4 regions of the Pantoea sp. SM3640 genome follow, and region 4 is predicted to be linked to each of the others. Evidence: predicted binding sites of a transcription regulator. Region 4 holds the regulator's gene; each other region holds the start of a gene.
The links. Region 4 encodes PurR, which represses purine synthesis genes. Its sites were predicted from a motif close to CANGCAAACGTTTGCNTG; they were not measured.
Positions count from the first base shown of each region.

Region 1: a site for PurR is predicted at 1,567-1,584, ahead of guaD (guanine deaminase). Genes of this name have one in related genera too.
Region 2: a site for PurR is predicted at 1,627-1,644, ahead of purT (formate-dependent phosphoribosylglycinamide formyltransferase). Genes of this name have one in related genera too.
Region 3: a site for PurR is predicted at 1,597-1,614, ahead of purH (bifunctional phosphoribosylaminoimidazolecarboxamide formyltransferase/IMP cyclohydrolase). Genes of this name have one in related genera too.

Region 1 is NZ_CP064872.1:1,848,387-1,851,914, reverse strand. Features, by position in the region: gene xdhA (xanthine dehydrogenase small subunit) at 1-61, opposite strand, end outside; gene guaD (guanine deaminase) at 58-1,386, opposite strand; gene ydfG (bifunctional NADP-dependent 3-hydroxy acid dehydrogenase/3-hydroxypropionate dehydrogenase YdfG) at 1,788-2,534, shown strand; gene IV493_RS08540 (YnfA family protein) at 2,566-2,892, opposite strand; gene IV493_RS08535 (DUF1283 family protein) at 3,026-3,349, shown strand; gene IV493_RS08530 (DUF1161 domain-containing protein) at 3,395-3,528, shown strand, end outside.
Region 2 is NZ_CP064872.1:1,547,653-1,551,180, reverse strand. Features, by position in the region: gene IV493_RS07050 (prolyl oligopeptidase family serine peptidase) at 1-733, opposite strand, end outside; gene IV493_RS07045 (tellurite resistance TerB family protein) at 860-1,516, opposite strand; gene purT (formate-dependent phosphoribosylglycinamide formyltransferase) at 1,683-2,861, shown strand; gene IV493_RS07035 (bifunctional 4-hydroxy-2-oxoglutarate aldolase/2-dehydro-3-deoxy-phosphogluconate aldolase) at 2,896-3,528, opposite strand, start outside.
Region 3 is NZ_CP064872.1:3,615,834-3,619,361, reverse strand. Features, by position in the region: gene purH (bifunctional phosphoribosylaminoimidazolecarboxamide formyltransferase/IMP cyclohydrolase) at 1-1,451, opposite strand, end outside; rRNA gene IV493_RS16775 (16S ribosomal RNA) at 2,083-3,528, shown strand, end outside.
Region 4 is NZ_CP064872.1:2,054,055-2,057,582, reverse strand. Features, by position in the region: gene punR (DNA-binding transcriptional activator PunR) at 1-453, shown strand, start outside; gene purR (HTH-type transcriptional repressor PurR) at 450-1,475, opposite strand; gene IV493_RS09545 (YnhF family membrane protein) at 1,757-1,846, shown strand; gene IV493_RS09540 (C40 family peptidase) at 1,894-2,703, opposite strand; gene IV493_RS09535 (Grx4 family monothiol glutaredoxin) at 3,068-3,403, shown strand; gene rnt (ribonuclease T) at 3,447-3,528, opposite strand, start outside.

The DNA.
Region 1 (3,528 bases), 210 kb from region 4:
TGAGATTCGGGTCGAGCGCGTCTTCGCTGACCAGCTGATTGTTTAACAGAAACTGGATCATGCGGCTTGCTCCTGTGCATCGCGCTGCCAGACCGGACGACCGCCGACCCAGGTCTGGGCAATGTTGCGGTCGTCGCCCAGCGTCATTAATACGAACAGCTTTTCCCAGATATCTTTGCTGTTGCCGATGCGGAGTTGCTGCAGCGCAGAGACCGCCGGATCGAGCACCACAAAGTCCGCCTCTTTACCGACGCTGAAATTACCGATTTCATGGTCGAGATCCAGCGCCCGCGCCCCGCCCAGCGTGGCGTGATAAAAGGCTTCGGCGGCGCTGAGCCGGTAGTGCTTCAGCTGGCCCACCTTGTAGGCTTCGCCCAGTGTCTGCAGCATATTAAAAGTGGTGCCTGCGCCGACATCGGTGCCGATCCCCACTTTCACACCCTGCTGCCAGCTGCGTTTGATGTTAAACAGGCCGCTGCCGAGGAACAGGTTTGAGGTGGGACAGAAGGCAATGGAGGAATCGGTATCGTGCAGACACTGCCACTCCTGCTCTTCCAGATGCAGGCAGTGCGCAAAGACGCTGCGGCGACCGGTCAGCTCGTGATGATGATAAACATCCAGATAACCCTCGCGCTCCGGGAACAGTTCTTTCACCCAGGCAACCTCCTGCGGGTTTTCGCTGAGATGGGTGTGCAGCCAGGTATCCGGGAATGCCTGACGCAGCTGCTGCACTTTTTCCAGCAGCTGCGGGGATGAGGTCGGCGCAAAGCGCGGCGTCAGCGCATAATTCAGCCGTCCACGTTTGTGCCAGCGCTCAATCAGCGCCCGCGTCTGCTGGTAGCTCTGTTCCGGGGTTTCGATGAGATTGTCGGGCGCATTGCGATCCATCATCACTTTGCCGGCAATCAGCCGCATGTTCAGGGCTTCGGCGGCGCTGAACAGCGCGTCGACGGATTGCGGATGCACGGTGCCAAACACCAGCGCGCTGGTGGTGCCGTTGGAGAGCAGCTGATGCAGGAAAAAGGCGGACATCTTTGCCGCGTGATCTGGGCAGTGATACTGCGCTTCAACCGGGAAAGTGTAGTGATTCAGCCACTCCAGCAGCTGTTCGCCAAAGGCACCAATCATCTCCGTCTGCGGATAGTGAATATGGGTATCGACAAAGCCCGGCACAATCAGCTTGCCACGCAGATCGGTCACGGGATGACCTGCCAGCTTCGCCTCGCTGTTCTCCCAGCTATCCAGCCCAATTACGTGTCCGTCACGCAGCAGCAGCACGCCATCCTCCAGATAGCGAGCCTTTCCGGTCAAATCGTCGGGATGATCCACCACGCCAGTGAAGTCAAAGAAGCTGGCGCGTATCGCCGTATCGGTTGCTGATAGCATGGTATGTCCTTTCTGAAAGCGCGATTGATTATCTGCAGAGGAATCTCTGTTAAAAACATTGCAACCTGCGTGCCAGATCTGGAATGAAATAAAAACCTTAAATATCAGTAAGTTAATAAAAAAAGGGGGCGTTGCGCAACAAAAGTGGCCTCCCGCAGTGTCGCAACCGTTTGCGGAGCCGATGCAAACGGTTGCGATGCGATATCGCGCAGACAGGTTAACCTGAGTATGGCCTGCCACCCGACAATCTGCCCTTTTACGGTGCAGGCTGCCCTGAAAAGGCGCAGCGGGATACCCGTTAAAATCCGTTTACAGGCCAGTCTGCTTTTCCACGCGCAGAAGCAGAAATGAAATGCTATGGTGAAGCCATCGACTCTGAAAATGGCATAAGGAACAGTGAGATGATTATTTTTGTCACCGGCGCGACCGCTGGATTTGGTGAAAGCATCACCCGCCGCTTTATTGAGAACGGTCATAAAGTGATCGCCACCGGACGCCGCGCGGAACGTCTGAAAGCGCTGAAGGATGAGCTGGGCGACAGCCTCTATACCGTGCAGCTGGATGTGCGTAACCGTGCCGCTATTGAAGAGGCGGTGGCACAGTTACCGGCCGAATGGCGCAATATCGACGTGCTGGTTAACAACGCCGGTCTGGCGCTGGGCATTGAGCCTGCGCACAAGGCTAACGTGGAAGACTGGGAAAATATGATCGACACCAACACTAAGGGGCTGGTCTATATGACCCGCGCCCTGCTGCCACAGATGGTGGAGCGGGATGTGGGTCATATCATCAATATCGGTTCCATTGCCGGCAGCTGGCCGTATGCCGGGGGCAACGTTTACGGAGCGACCAAAGCCTTTGTGCGTCAGTTCAGCCTGAACCTGCGTACCGATTTGCACGGCACCGCGCTGCGTGTGACCGACATTGAGCCGGGTCTGGTTGGTGGTACCGAATTTTCCAACGTGCGCTTTAAAGGCGATGATGACAAAGCCGGTCAGGTCTATGAGGGCGCTACCGCCCTGACGCCGGAAGATGTGACTGAAGCGGTCTGGTGGGTCGCCACACTGCCTAAGCATGTCAATATCAATAGCCTGGAAATGATGCCGGTCAGCCAGACGCTGGCGGGCCTGAAAGTGCATAAGCCCTAAGCCTCTGCCGCGTCAGCCACTACGGCTGGCGCTAGCCGCGTCCCCAGCCCAGCACGATGATCAGCATGCCGCTGAAGGCAATCAATGCACCGCTCCAGTCCCACGCACTTAACTTCACGCCATCCACCACCCGTAACCAGAGCAGTGCGGTCAACACATAGACACCCCCATAGGCGGCATAGACCCGTCCACTGGCGGCAGGATGCAGCGTCAGCAGCCAGACAAACAGCGCCAGACTCGCCGCGGCGGGCAGTAACAGCCACGCCGATCCGCCTTTTTTCAGCCATAGCCACGGCAGAAAGCAGCCGGTGATCTCCGCCAGCGCGGTAATAAAAAACAGCAAGGCGGTCTTAATCAGCACCCTTACCTCTCCTGAACGTAAACAAACGACTCACCGCTGGTGAGCAAAGAAACGGCGATGATATACTATGAGTACTCGCTGCAACAGCCGTCCCGGATGGCGATGTTTGCGTTAACTAAAGGAAATTGTGATGAAAAAAATGATCCCTGCCGTGCTGATGGTGCTGCTCTCCACAGCGGCGTTGACTGCCACTGCGAATACTAATCGTCTGATCATTGAAGATGGCAGTTCTGCGCTGAGCAATGAAGCAGCGCGTCAGGACAAAGAGCAATGGAATGACACGCGTATGCTGCGCAACAAAGTGAACACCCGCGTCGAAAAAGAGTTTGATAAAACCGATCGCGCCTTTGATACCCGCGACAAGTGCGAGCAGAGCCTCAATCTCAACGCGTACTGGGAACCTAACACCCTGCGTTGTCTGGACCGCCGTTCAGGTCGCCCGGTAGCGCCGTAAATTTGAGCTATAGTAATGACGGACGACTAACATAAGGAAGACGTGATGAAGCTACAGAGGGTTTTGTTAAGCGCGGCGTTATTTGCTCTGCCGCTGATGGCGCAGGCATCCTGCGAATCGGTAAAAGCCGATATCAGCCAGAAGATTATTCAGAACGGCGTACCTGAATCGGGTTTTAG
Region 2 (3,528 bases), 510 kb from region 4:
TGCTGTAGAGCGCAATCATGATGAACTGCTTGGAGGTGCTCTTGTGCACGCTGAGATGATAGGTGTCATCCTGCTCTTCGTAGACGAGCTTGTCTTCCGACTGCGGCATACCCAGTTCATGTCGCCACACCTGATACGAGAGCAGCGTCTGCGGATGTTTCTGCACATAGTAGATCGTACGGGAGTCGTTGCCCCAGGCGAAGCTCGATGAGGCGTTACTCAGCACTTCAGGATACCAGCTGCCACTCTCCAGGTTGCGGAACCGGATGCCGTACTGGCGTCGCGACAGGAAATCTTCGGCCAGCGCCATGACCCGGTTATCGGGGCTGATGTGCAGCGCGCCCATCGTGTAAAAATCGCTGTGCGAGGCGCGCTGGTTGGCATCCAGCAGCAGACTCCACTCGCCAGACTCCTCGCTTGCTGCCGGTTGCCGGTAATAGGCCGGATATTCGTTACCGCTCTGATAGCGGCTCTGATAGCGGTAACCGTTTTTCACATAGGGCACAGAGTGATCTTCCGGCGGCAGCCGATCGATAATCTCTTTTAATACCCGGTCCTGCAGCGGCTGCTGCGATGACATGATTTTTTTGCCGTAATTGTTTTCGGCACGCAGGTAATCAAGGACTTCGCTGTTTTCACGTTTGTCGTCGCGCAGCCAGTAATAATCGTCAACGCGCGTCTCGCCGTGCAGCGTCATCTCATGGGGAATTTTTTTTGCGATGGGTGCTTTCATCCATCCGTCTCCATCAACGTAATGATCTGTAAGCGTAACACTTCGGCAGCCGGAAGCCAGGTATGACGAGAGAAGCTGCCGCTGGCCAATCACTTCGTGTGACCAGCCAGCGGACTTCAGCCAGGATTAACCGGCAGGCAGACGGGCTTTTTCAGCCTCAAGATCCTGCTGGATGCCGTCGCGGACATCCTGAGGAATTTTCAGCGCGTCGCCCAGCGCGGAGAGATAGCTGCGTTCCATGAAGTGATCGACGTCGATAGCGGTACAGCTCAGGAAGTAAAGCTCCAGCGCCTCTTCCTCATTTTTCACATCGGCGGCCAGCCACTGCGGGTCCAGCGGGCGGTTCATCGCTTTCTGAATCAGCTGTTCTGCATCCTGGCCGTAACCGGACTGATGAATATTCTGCTCAATGGCTGCCCGCTCCTGATCGTCGATGTGTCCGTCACTTTTAGCGGCAAACACCAGCGCCGTGACCAGACGTTCAGCGCGCTGGTCTATGGGCGTCTGAGCCACGCCAAAGTCAGGTTCATTCTGGTGCGCTTCGCTGACCTGCTGCTTATATTTGTTCCACAGCACCGCACCAGCGGCCGCGCCACCACCAATAATCAGCGCTTTGCCGCCATATCTGGTCAGCAGTTTGCGTGAAGACTTACTGGAGACCAGCATGGCGGCCAGACCGCCCAGCGCACCCGGTGCCAGCATGTCACTTAAGCCGCCGCCCGATTTGCCTTCACCGCCCTTCTTTGCCAATACCGACTGAATCTGTTGCAACCAGTTATTCATCATTCACTCCTTTCAGGATGTCAGCCCGCTATCCTGACCAAAAGCTTGTCAGGAAACGTCAGAGCGGGAAAAGTACGGCAAAAAGCAGTGTCAAATGGACGAAAGATGAGAACGCAAACGTTTTCGTTTATACTTGCGCGCGAATTTTGACTGCTTAGGTGAATGTATGACGACTCTCGGAACAGCGCTGCGTCCGGCGGCGACGCGTGTAATGCTATTGGGTTCAGGTGAACTGGGTAAAGAGGTGGCGCTGGAGTGTCAGCGTCTGGGTGTGGAAGTGATTGCGGTGGATCGTTACGCCGATGCCCCGGCGATGCATGTCGCCCATCGCAGCCATGTGATCAATATGCTGGATGGGGCAGCGCTGGCTGCGCTGATTGCCGAAGAGAAGCCTGATTTTGTGGTGCCGGAAATTGAAGCCATCGCCACGGATACGCTGGTTGAGCTGGAGCAGCAGGGCCAGCGCGTGGTTCCGACCGCCCGTGCCGCAAAGCTGACCATGAACCGCGAAGGCATTCGCCGCCTGGCGGCTGAAGAGTTGTCACTGCCCACTTCACGCTATCGCTTTGCCGACAGCAAAGCGCGTTTCGATGAAGCCGCGACCGAAATCGGCTTCCCATGCATTGTAAAGCCGGTGATGAGTTCATCCGGCAAAGGCCAGAGCTTTATCCGCGACGCCAGCCAGCTGGAGAAAGCCTGGGACTATGCCCAACAGGGTGGCCGCGCCGGTGCCGGTCGCGTCATCGTCGAAGGCGTTGTTAACTTCGATTTTGAGATCACCCTGCTGACCATCAGCGCCGTCGATGGCATTCACTTCTGTGCGCCGATTGGTCACCGACAGGAGGATGGCGACTATCGTGAATCCTGGCAGCCGCAGCAGATGAGTGACCTGGCGCTGCAGCGGGCGCAGGATGTTGCCGCGCAGGTGGTGAAGGCGCTGGGCGGTTATGGCCTGTTTGGCGTTGAGCTGTTTGTCTGCGGTGATGAGGTGGTATTCAGTGAAGTGTCGCCACGTCCCCACGACACCGGGATGGTGACGCTGATTTCACAGGATCTGTCAGAGTTTGCGCTGCACGTGCGGGCGTTCCTGGGTCTGCCGATTGGTGGGATTCGTCAGTATGGTCCATCGGCATCTGCCGTTATCCTGCCGCAACTGACCAGCCAGAATGTGCAGTTTGTAAATGTCGAAGCCGCACTGGGGGCCGGTCTGCAACTGCGGCTGTTCGGCAAGCCGGAGATCAGCGGGCTGCGTCGTCTGGGCGTCGCGCTGGCCAGCGGTGACAGCACCACGCAGGCGATTGCGCGTGCAGTTGCCAGCGCAGCGGCGGTTACGGTTCAGGGGTAAAGGTGTGCGGTGAGCAGACGCTCACCGCCATCACTTACTTCGCGCCTTCGACAGCTTCGCGAGCCAGGCGGGTGATGCGATCCCAGTCGCCCGCTTCCAGCGCATCGTTAGGCACCAGCCAGGAGCCGCCGATGCACAGCACGCTTTTCAGCGCCAGATAGTCACGGTAGTTGGCCGGAGAGATTCCGCCGGTCGGACAGAAACGCACCTGCGGGAAAGGTCCGCCAATCGCCTGCAGCGCTTTCACGCCGCCATTTGCTTCTGCCGGGAAAAACTTAAACTCGCGCAGACCATAGTCCATACCGGTCATCAACTCAGAAACCGTGCTGATTCCCGGAATCAATGGAACCGGGCCTTCAACCGCCGCTTTCAGCAGCGATTCCGTGACGCCAGGGCTGATAACAAACTGTGCACCGGCATCGGTCACTTCCTGTAACTGCTGCGGATTAATCACTGTGCCCGCACCAACAATCGCATCCGGCACTTCTTTGATCATCGCACGCAGTGCATCCATCGCTACGGGCGTGCGCAGCGTGACTTCCAGCACTCTGACACCGCCTGCCACCAGCGCTTTCGCCATCGGCACAGCATGTTCCAGTTTATTCACCACGATGACCGGCACCACAGGTCCGGTGGTCAGAATCTGTTCAGCACTCGTTTTCCAGTT
Region 3 (3,528 bases), 1.6 Mb from region 4:
CCATCGCGGAACGGGAAGAAGGCATCTGACGCCATGGCTGAGCCTTTCACTTCCAGACCTTCATCAGCTGCTTTAATACCTGCAATTTTTGCGGAGTAGACGCGGCTCATCTGACCCGCACCAATGCCGATAGTCATGTTGTCGCGTGCATAGACAATGGCATTGGACTTAACGAACTTCGCGACTTTCCAGCAGAACAGTGCATCGCGCAGTTCCTGCCCGGTTGGCTGGCGCTTGCTGACGACACGCAGCTGGCTGGCTTCCACCATGCCAAGATCGCGATTTTGGACCAGCAGGCCGCCGTTGACGCGTTTGAAATCCAGCGCGGCGGTACGGTTCTGCCACTGGCCGCAGATCAGGACACGGACATTCTGCTTCGCAGCGGTAATTTTCAGCGCGGCTTCAGAAACGGCGGGCGCGATGATCACCTCAACAAACTGGCGGCTGATAATGGCCTGCGCCGTTGCTTCATCCAGCTCGCGGTTAAAGGCAATGATGCCGCCAAACGCGGAAGTGGGGTCGGTCTGGTAAGCACGCTCGTAGGCTGCCAGCAGATCGTCACCGGTTGCGACACCACAAGGGTTGGCATGCTTAACGATGACGCACGCGGGTTCACTGAACTCTTTCACACACTCCAGTGCCGCATCCGTGTCAGCAATATTGTTATAGGAGAGCGCTTTGCCCTGAACCTGCTGCGCGGTCGCTACTGAGGCTTCAGTGATATTCTCTTCTATATAGAAGGCAGCATCCTGATGGCTGTTCTCGCCGTAACGCATATCCTGCTTCTTGATGAAGTTCAGATTGAGCGTCCGTGGGAAACGGCCGGCGGGCTGGTTGCGTTCACCGTGATAGGCAGGCACCAGGGTACCGAAGTAGTTAGCGATCATGCTGTCATACGCGGCGGTGTGTTCGAACGCTTTAATGGCCAGATCGAAACGGGTCTCAAGCGTCAGCGCGTTCTCGTGAGCGTCCATTTCAGCAATGATGGCGTCGTAGTCGCCGCTGCTGACCACAATGGCGACATCTTTATGGTTCTTGGCAGCAGAGCGCACCATGGTCGGGCCACCGATATCGATGTTTTCCACCGCATCTTCCAGTGAACATCCTTCACGGGCGACCGTCTGTGCAAAGGGATAGAGGTTAACGACCACCATGTCGATTGGGCTGATGTCGTGCTGTGCCATGATGGCATCATCCTGGCCGCGACGACCTAAAATGCCGCCATGCACTTTCGGATGCAGGGTTTTGACGCGTCCATCCATCATTTCCGGAAAACCGGTGTAGTCAGAGACTTCAGTGACAGCCAGGCCCGCATCCGCCAGCAGGCGAGCGGTTCCACCTGTGGAGAGCAGTTCGACACCGCGATGGGAGAGCGCCTGAGCAAATTCGAGGATACCGGCTTTGTCAGAGACACTGAGCAATGCGCGGCGTACAGGACGAGGTTGTTGCATGGTGGTTTATCCCTTGGCTTTGTTTCGCGTATATAAGAGCGTTACATCAGGTTTTATCGCGGTTTTCTCTTCTATATAAGAAGAAAAGATCAAAAACCTCAGGTAACGCCCCGATAAGGGGGTCCGGAATATTGCCCGGCATTGTAGCGAAAACGTTTGCGTGATGCTCGCCTAAATTTGATTAGCCCGCTCTGTGTGGATAACATTGTGCGTAACTGCGTATAACAGCGGCTTTTGCTGTGGAATGCAGCGAACGCGCTTTTTTATGCATTTTATGGGTTGCGCCTCTGTGCGAACTCCCTATAATGCGCATCCATCAACACGGAACACCGGCAACGGGAAACGGGCTGAGAGGCACAGGAGACTGCGCCGCCGGAGAAAAACTTCTGAGAAAGAGGTTGACTCTGCAGGAGGAAAGCGTAATATACGCCACCTCGCGACAGGACGCTAACGCACTGTTCGCACTGCTCTTTAACAATTTATCAGACAATCTGTGTGGGCACTCGCAGGATTGATATCAGCGTCTTAGGACGCAACAAAATATCAAAGCCTCACGAGTGAACACATAATGAAATTCATTATGACGTTTTACAGATGAGCACCGCTTAACTTGTTTAAGCAAATCAAACTTAAATTGAAGAGTTTGATCATGGCTCAGATTGAACGCTGGCGGCAGGCCTAACACATGCAAGTCGGACGGTAGCACAGAGGAGCTTGCTCCTTGGGTGACGAGTGGCGGACGGGTGAGTAATGTCTGGGGATCTGCCCGATAGAGGGGGATAACCACTGGAAACGGTGGCTAATACCGCATAACGTCGCAAGACCAAAGAGGGGGACCTTCGGGCCTCTCACTATCGGATGAACCCAGATGGGATTAGCTAGTAGGCGGGGTAATGGCCCACCTAGGCGACGATCCCTAGCTGGTCTGAGAGGATGACCAGCCACACTGGAACTGAGACACGGTCCAGACTCCTACGGGAGGCAGCAGTGGGGAATATTGCACAATGGGCGCAAGCCTGATGCAGCCATGCCGCGTGTATGAAGAAGGCCTTCGGGTTGTAAAGTACTTTCAGCGGGGAGGAAGGCGGTGCGGTTAATAACCGCGTCGATTGACGTTACCCGCAGAAGAAGCACCGGCTAACTCCGTGCCAGCAGCCGCGGTAATACGGAGGGTGCAAGCGTTAATCGGAATTACTGGGCGTAAAGCGCACGCAGGCGGTCTGTTAAGTCAGATGTGAAATCCCCGGGCTTAACCTGGGAACTGCATTTGAAACTGGCAGGCTTGAGTCTTGTAGAGGGGGGTAGAATTCCAGGTGTAGCGGTGAAATGCGTAGAGATCTGGAGGAATACCGGTGGCGAAGGCGGCCCCCTGGACAAAGACTGACGCTCAGGTGCGAAAGCGTGGGGAGCAAACAGGATTAGATACCCTGGTAGTCCACGCCGTAAACGATGTCGACTTGGAGGTTGTTCCCTTGAGGAGTGGCTTCCGGAGCTAACGCGTTAAGTCGACCGCCTGGGGAGTACGGCCGCAAGGTTAAAACTCAAATGAATTGACGGGGGCCCGCACAAGCGGTGGAGCATGTGGTTTAATTCGATGCAACGCGAAGAACCTTACCTACTCTTGACATCCACGGAATTCGGCAGAGATGCCTTAGTGCCTTCGGGAACCGTGAGACAGGTGCTGCATGGCTGTCGTCAGCTCGTGTTGTGAAATGTTGGGTTAAGTCCCGCAACGAGCGCAACCCTTATCCTTTGTTGCCAGCGATTCGGTCGGGAACTCAAAGGAGACTGCCGGTGATAAACCGGAGGAAGGTGGGGATGACGTCAAGTCATCATGGCCCTTACGAGTAGGGCTACACACGTGCTACAATGGCGCATACAAAGAGAAGCGACCTCGCGAGAGCAAGCGGACCTCACAAAGTGCGTCGTAGTCCGGATCGGAGTCTGCAACTCGACTCCGTGAAGTCGGAATCGCTAGTAATCGTGGATCAGAATGCCACGGTGAATACGTTCCCGGGCCTTGTACACACCGCCCGTCACACCATGGGAGTGGGTTGCAAAAGAAGTAGGTAGCTTA
Region 4 (3,528 bases):
ATTCCGGTAGGCGGACGGTTTGCATTTCGAGATATGGGTACGCTCAACTGGCGCTGCGTGGTCGCGCCCGATCATCCTCTGACTCAGGCGAACCAGATCGATGATGACACGCTGCGTAGCTGGCCGTCACTGGTGCTGGAAGATACATCACGCGCACTGCCGCGTCGTATGACATGGACGCTGGATAACCAGCGCAGGCTGGTGGTGCCGGAGTGGCAAACCGGACTGGAGTGCGTGCAGGCAGGCTTGTGTGTGGCGATGGTGCCGGGTCATCTGGCCAGACCACTGCTCGACAGCGGCGAGCTGGTCGAACTGACGCTGCCGGTGGCATTTCCGGATAGCCCTTGTTGCGTCAGCTGGGCAGAGGATCGCGCATCACCGGCGACAGGCTGGTTGCTCAGCTATCTGGGTGATGCGCAAACGCTTAATCAGGAGTGGTTAAGCGAGGATTAGCGGCGATAGTCGCGGAACGGACCATCCGCCACTGAACGGCGCTCAATCAGCGTCGGATGGACTTCAATCGTTTGAGACACTTCACGCTTACTGGTGATGCGGTCAAGCAGCATATCCAGCGCTTTCTCACCCAGCTGGGCTTTTGGCTGATGCACCGTGGTCAGGGCAGGGGCGAAATAGCGGGCGTTGCGCACATTGTCATAGCCGATGACCGAAATATCCTGCGGCACGCGCAGACCCATCTCGTCGGCGGCGCAAATGGCCCCCATCGCCATGATATCACCGCCGCAGAACACCGCCGTCGGGCGCTGCTTCTGCGACAGGATCTGCTGCATCGCCTGATAGCCCGACTCCGGCTCAAAGTCACCCTGTACAATCCACTCGGCACGCGGCTGAATACCCGCTTCTTCCAGTGCCTTTAGGAAACCGGCATGGCGTCCACCGCCGGTGTTACGCTCCATCTGACCGGGGATAGCACCAATATCACGGTGTCCGCGTTCAATCAGATAGCGTCCCGCCAGATAGCCGCCCTGGAAAGCATTATCCAGCACCGTGTCAGTAAAGTCGGCGCGCGATTCGCCCCAGTCCATCACCACCATCGGGATATTGCGGTTCTCTTCCAGCATCTGCAGCAGATCGTCCGGATACTCAGAGCACATCACCAGCAGACCATCGACGCGCTTCTGCGCCATCATGCTGAGGTAGGCGCGCTGTTTTTGCAGATCGTTATGCGCATTACCCAGAATCAGCGTATAGCCTTTGTCAAAACAGTGGTTTTCAACCGCTTCAATAATTTCAGCGAAATAGGGCGCTTCGCTGGAGGTGGCAAGCAGGCCCAGCGTTTTGGTGTGGTTTACTTTCAGGCTGCGCGCCACAGCACTTGGCGAGTAGTGCAGTTCCTTAATTGCCTGCCAGACCGCCTCGCGTGTTTCTTCAGCGACAAAGCGGGTTTTATTGATGACGTGCGAAACGGTGGTCGTTGAGACGCCAGCGCGTTTCGCCACATCTTTAATTGTTGCCATGAAAATCGGACTCCAGTGCTTACCTAACTCTATGATAAGCGTAATGTTAAACGTTTGCGTCTGCTCAGGGTTTTTTCCGCAAAAATGCGGCTTTTCTGGCCGGTAAACAGGCCGCTGGCGGAGAAAAAACGCCAGAAAAGATGCGCAAACGGAATCAGGGTTGCGCGCGTTGCGCAACAAAGGCGGGATTCTAACAAGGCTGAACGGATAAAACGAGATTTTTACCGGACCCTGTGGGAAAATGCCATATCCCTGCAAAGTGTGTGACTAAGGAGCAAGCAATGAGTACCGATTTGAAACTGGCTTTGATGACCACTGTCGGCTGTCTGCTGATGATTGTGGCCTTTAGTTTTACTGCCATTCTGCACTAATAAAAAAAGCCGGGATTATCCCGGCTTTTTTCTGACTGTTCTGCTGCTCAGCGTATCGTTTTCGGCGTCATCACCCGACGGGCACCAATATAGTGGCGCTGCCAGTAATCTTCCCCTAATGCACTGATCTGAATATCTTTGCCGGTACGTGGCGACTGAATAAACTTGCCATCGCCCAAATAAACGCCGACGTGGTCCGCTGTGCCGCGGCCATTAATACGGAAGAAGACCAGATCGCCTTTCTCCAGCGACTCACGCTTGATCGGCGCGGCGTCACGCAGGTGATACATCTCGTTAGCGGTACGCGGGATCTTAAATTTCACCAGGTCTTTATAGGCATACCAGACCAGACCGCTGCAATCGAAACCGGTATGTGGAGAGGTGCCGCCCCACTGATAGGGTTTACCCAACTGCCCCATCAGCTTGGTCATTGCGGTCTCACGCGCCTTCTGATAGCGCTGGCGGTGGGATTTGCTCATTTTAATCGTGCCTGGCTCGCGGGTGGTGACCTCAGCGGTTTTCAGCTGGCGCTGATGCCCATAGCGTTTCTTCTCTTTATTTTTTTCTTTGCTTTTGCTGATACGGGCGGTTTTGAGCGAGGTCTTCTTAGCAGGCGTCTGTTTAGCAGTGAGTTCGACTTTTTTTTGTTTTTTCGTTTTAAGTTTTTGGTCAGGGCTGAGACGAGTTTTTTTCGTCACCGTTTTTACCGGGCGACGCTTGCGGCGTTCATCGTCGCGCGCACTCTTTTTCTCTGCTTTATGCGTATTGACGTTCACCGGCGCGTGAGGCGACGCAGCGGCGATGTTGAAAAACAGTTGCGCAAAGGCCAGCATAAAAAGCGTAATGATTAAACGCATAGTCCATTAATTAGTTAAGTTGTCAGGGCCACTACGCACCGCGACAAAGTTGAGATTAATCTGATCCAGGATCAGTGCCCAGGCCATTCTAGTCCAGTTCGCTTAAAAACTGTAATGCCTTTTAATGTTAATCTTTGCAGCCCACGTGATTGCACTGAAAATGAACATTTTCAGCATGTTATACCAACGGAATTATTACGAATTATTAAACTGTTACCAGCTGTTAATACCTGAAATTAAATGTCCTGCGCACGGGACTTAACAATGATGGTCATTTAATCGGGCAGGGAGCAAAATCTCATTTTCAGTCACGCTGCGAAGTCGCTACAATAAACAAACACGAAGTAACGAATTAAGGAAGGCAATTATGAGTACTGTAGAAAAAATTCAGCGCCAGATCGCAGAAAACCCGATCCTGCTGTACATGAAAGGTTCCCCGAAACTGCCAAGCTGCGGTTTCTCTGCACAGGCGGTGCAGGCGCTGTCAGCCTGCGGTGAGCGTTTTGCTTACGTGGATATTCTGCAGAACCCGGACATTCGTGCCGAGATGCCGAAATACGCTAACTGGCCGACCTTCCCGCAGCTATGGGTGGATGGTGAACTGGTTGGTGGATGCGACATCATCGTCGAGATGTTACAGCGTGGTGAACTGCAGTCGCTGATCAAAGAGACCGCAGAAAAATTTAAAGAAGCAGAATAAAAAAAGGCCGACATTATGTCGGCCTCTTTCATTGTGGCATCCCTTATGCGGATGTCGTGGCGTCTGCGTCGCCCCCGGCGAAGGGCAGAGGCCAGCCACCTAACCGTTTCCAGCGGTTCACCAGC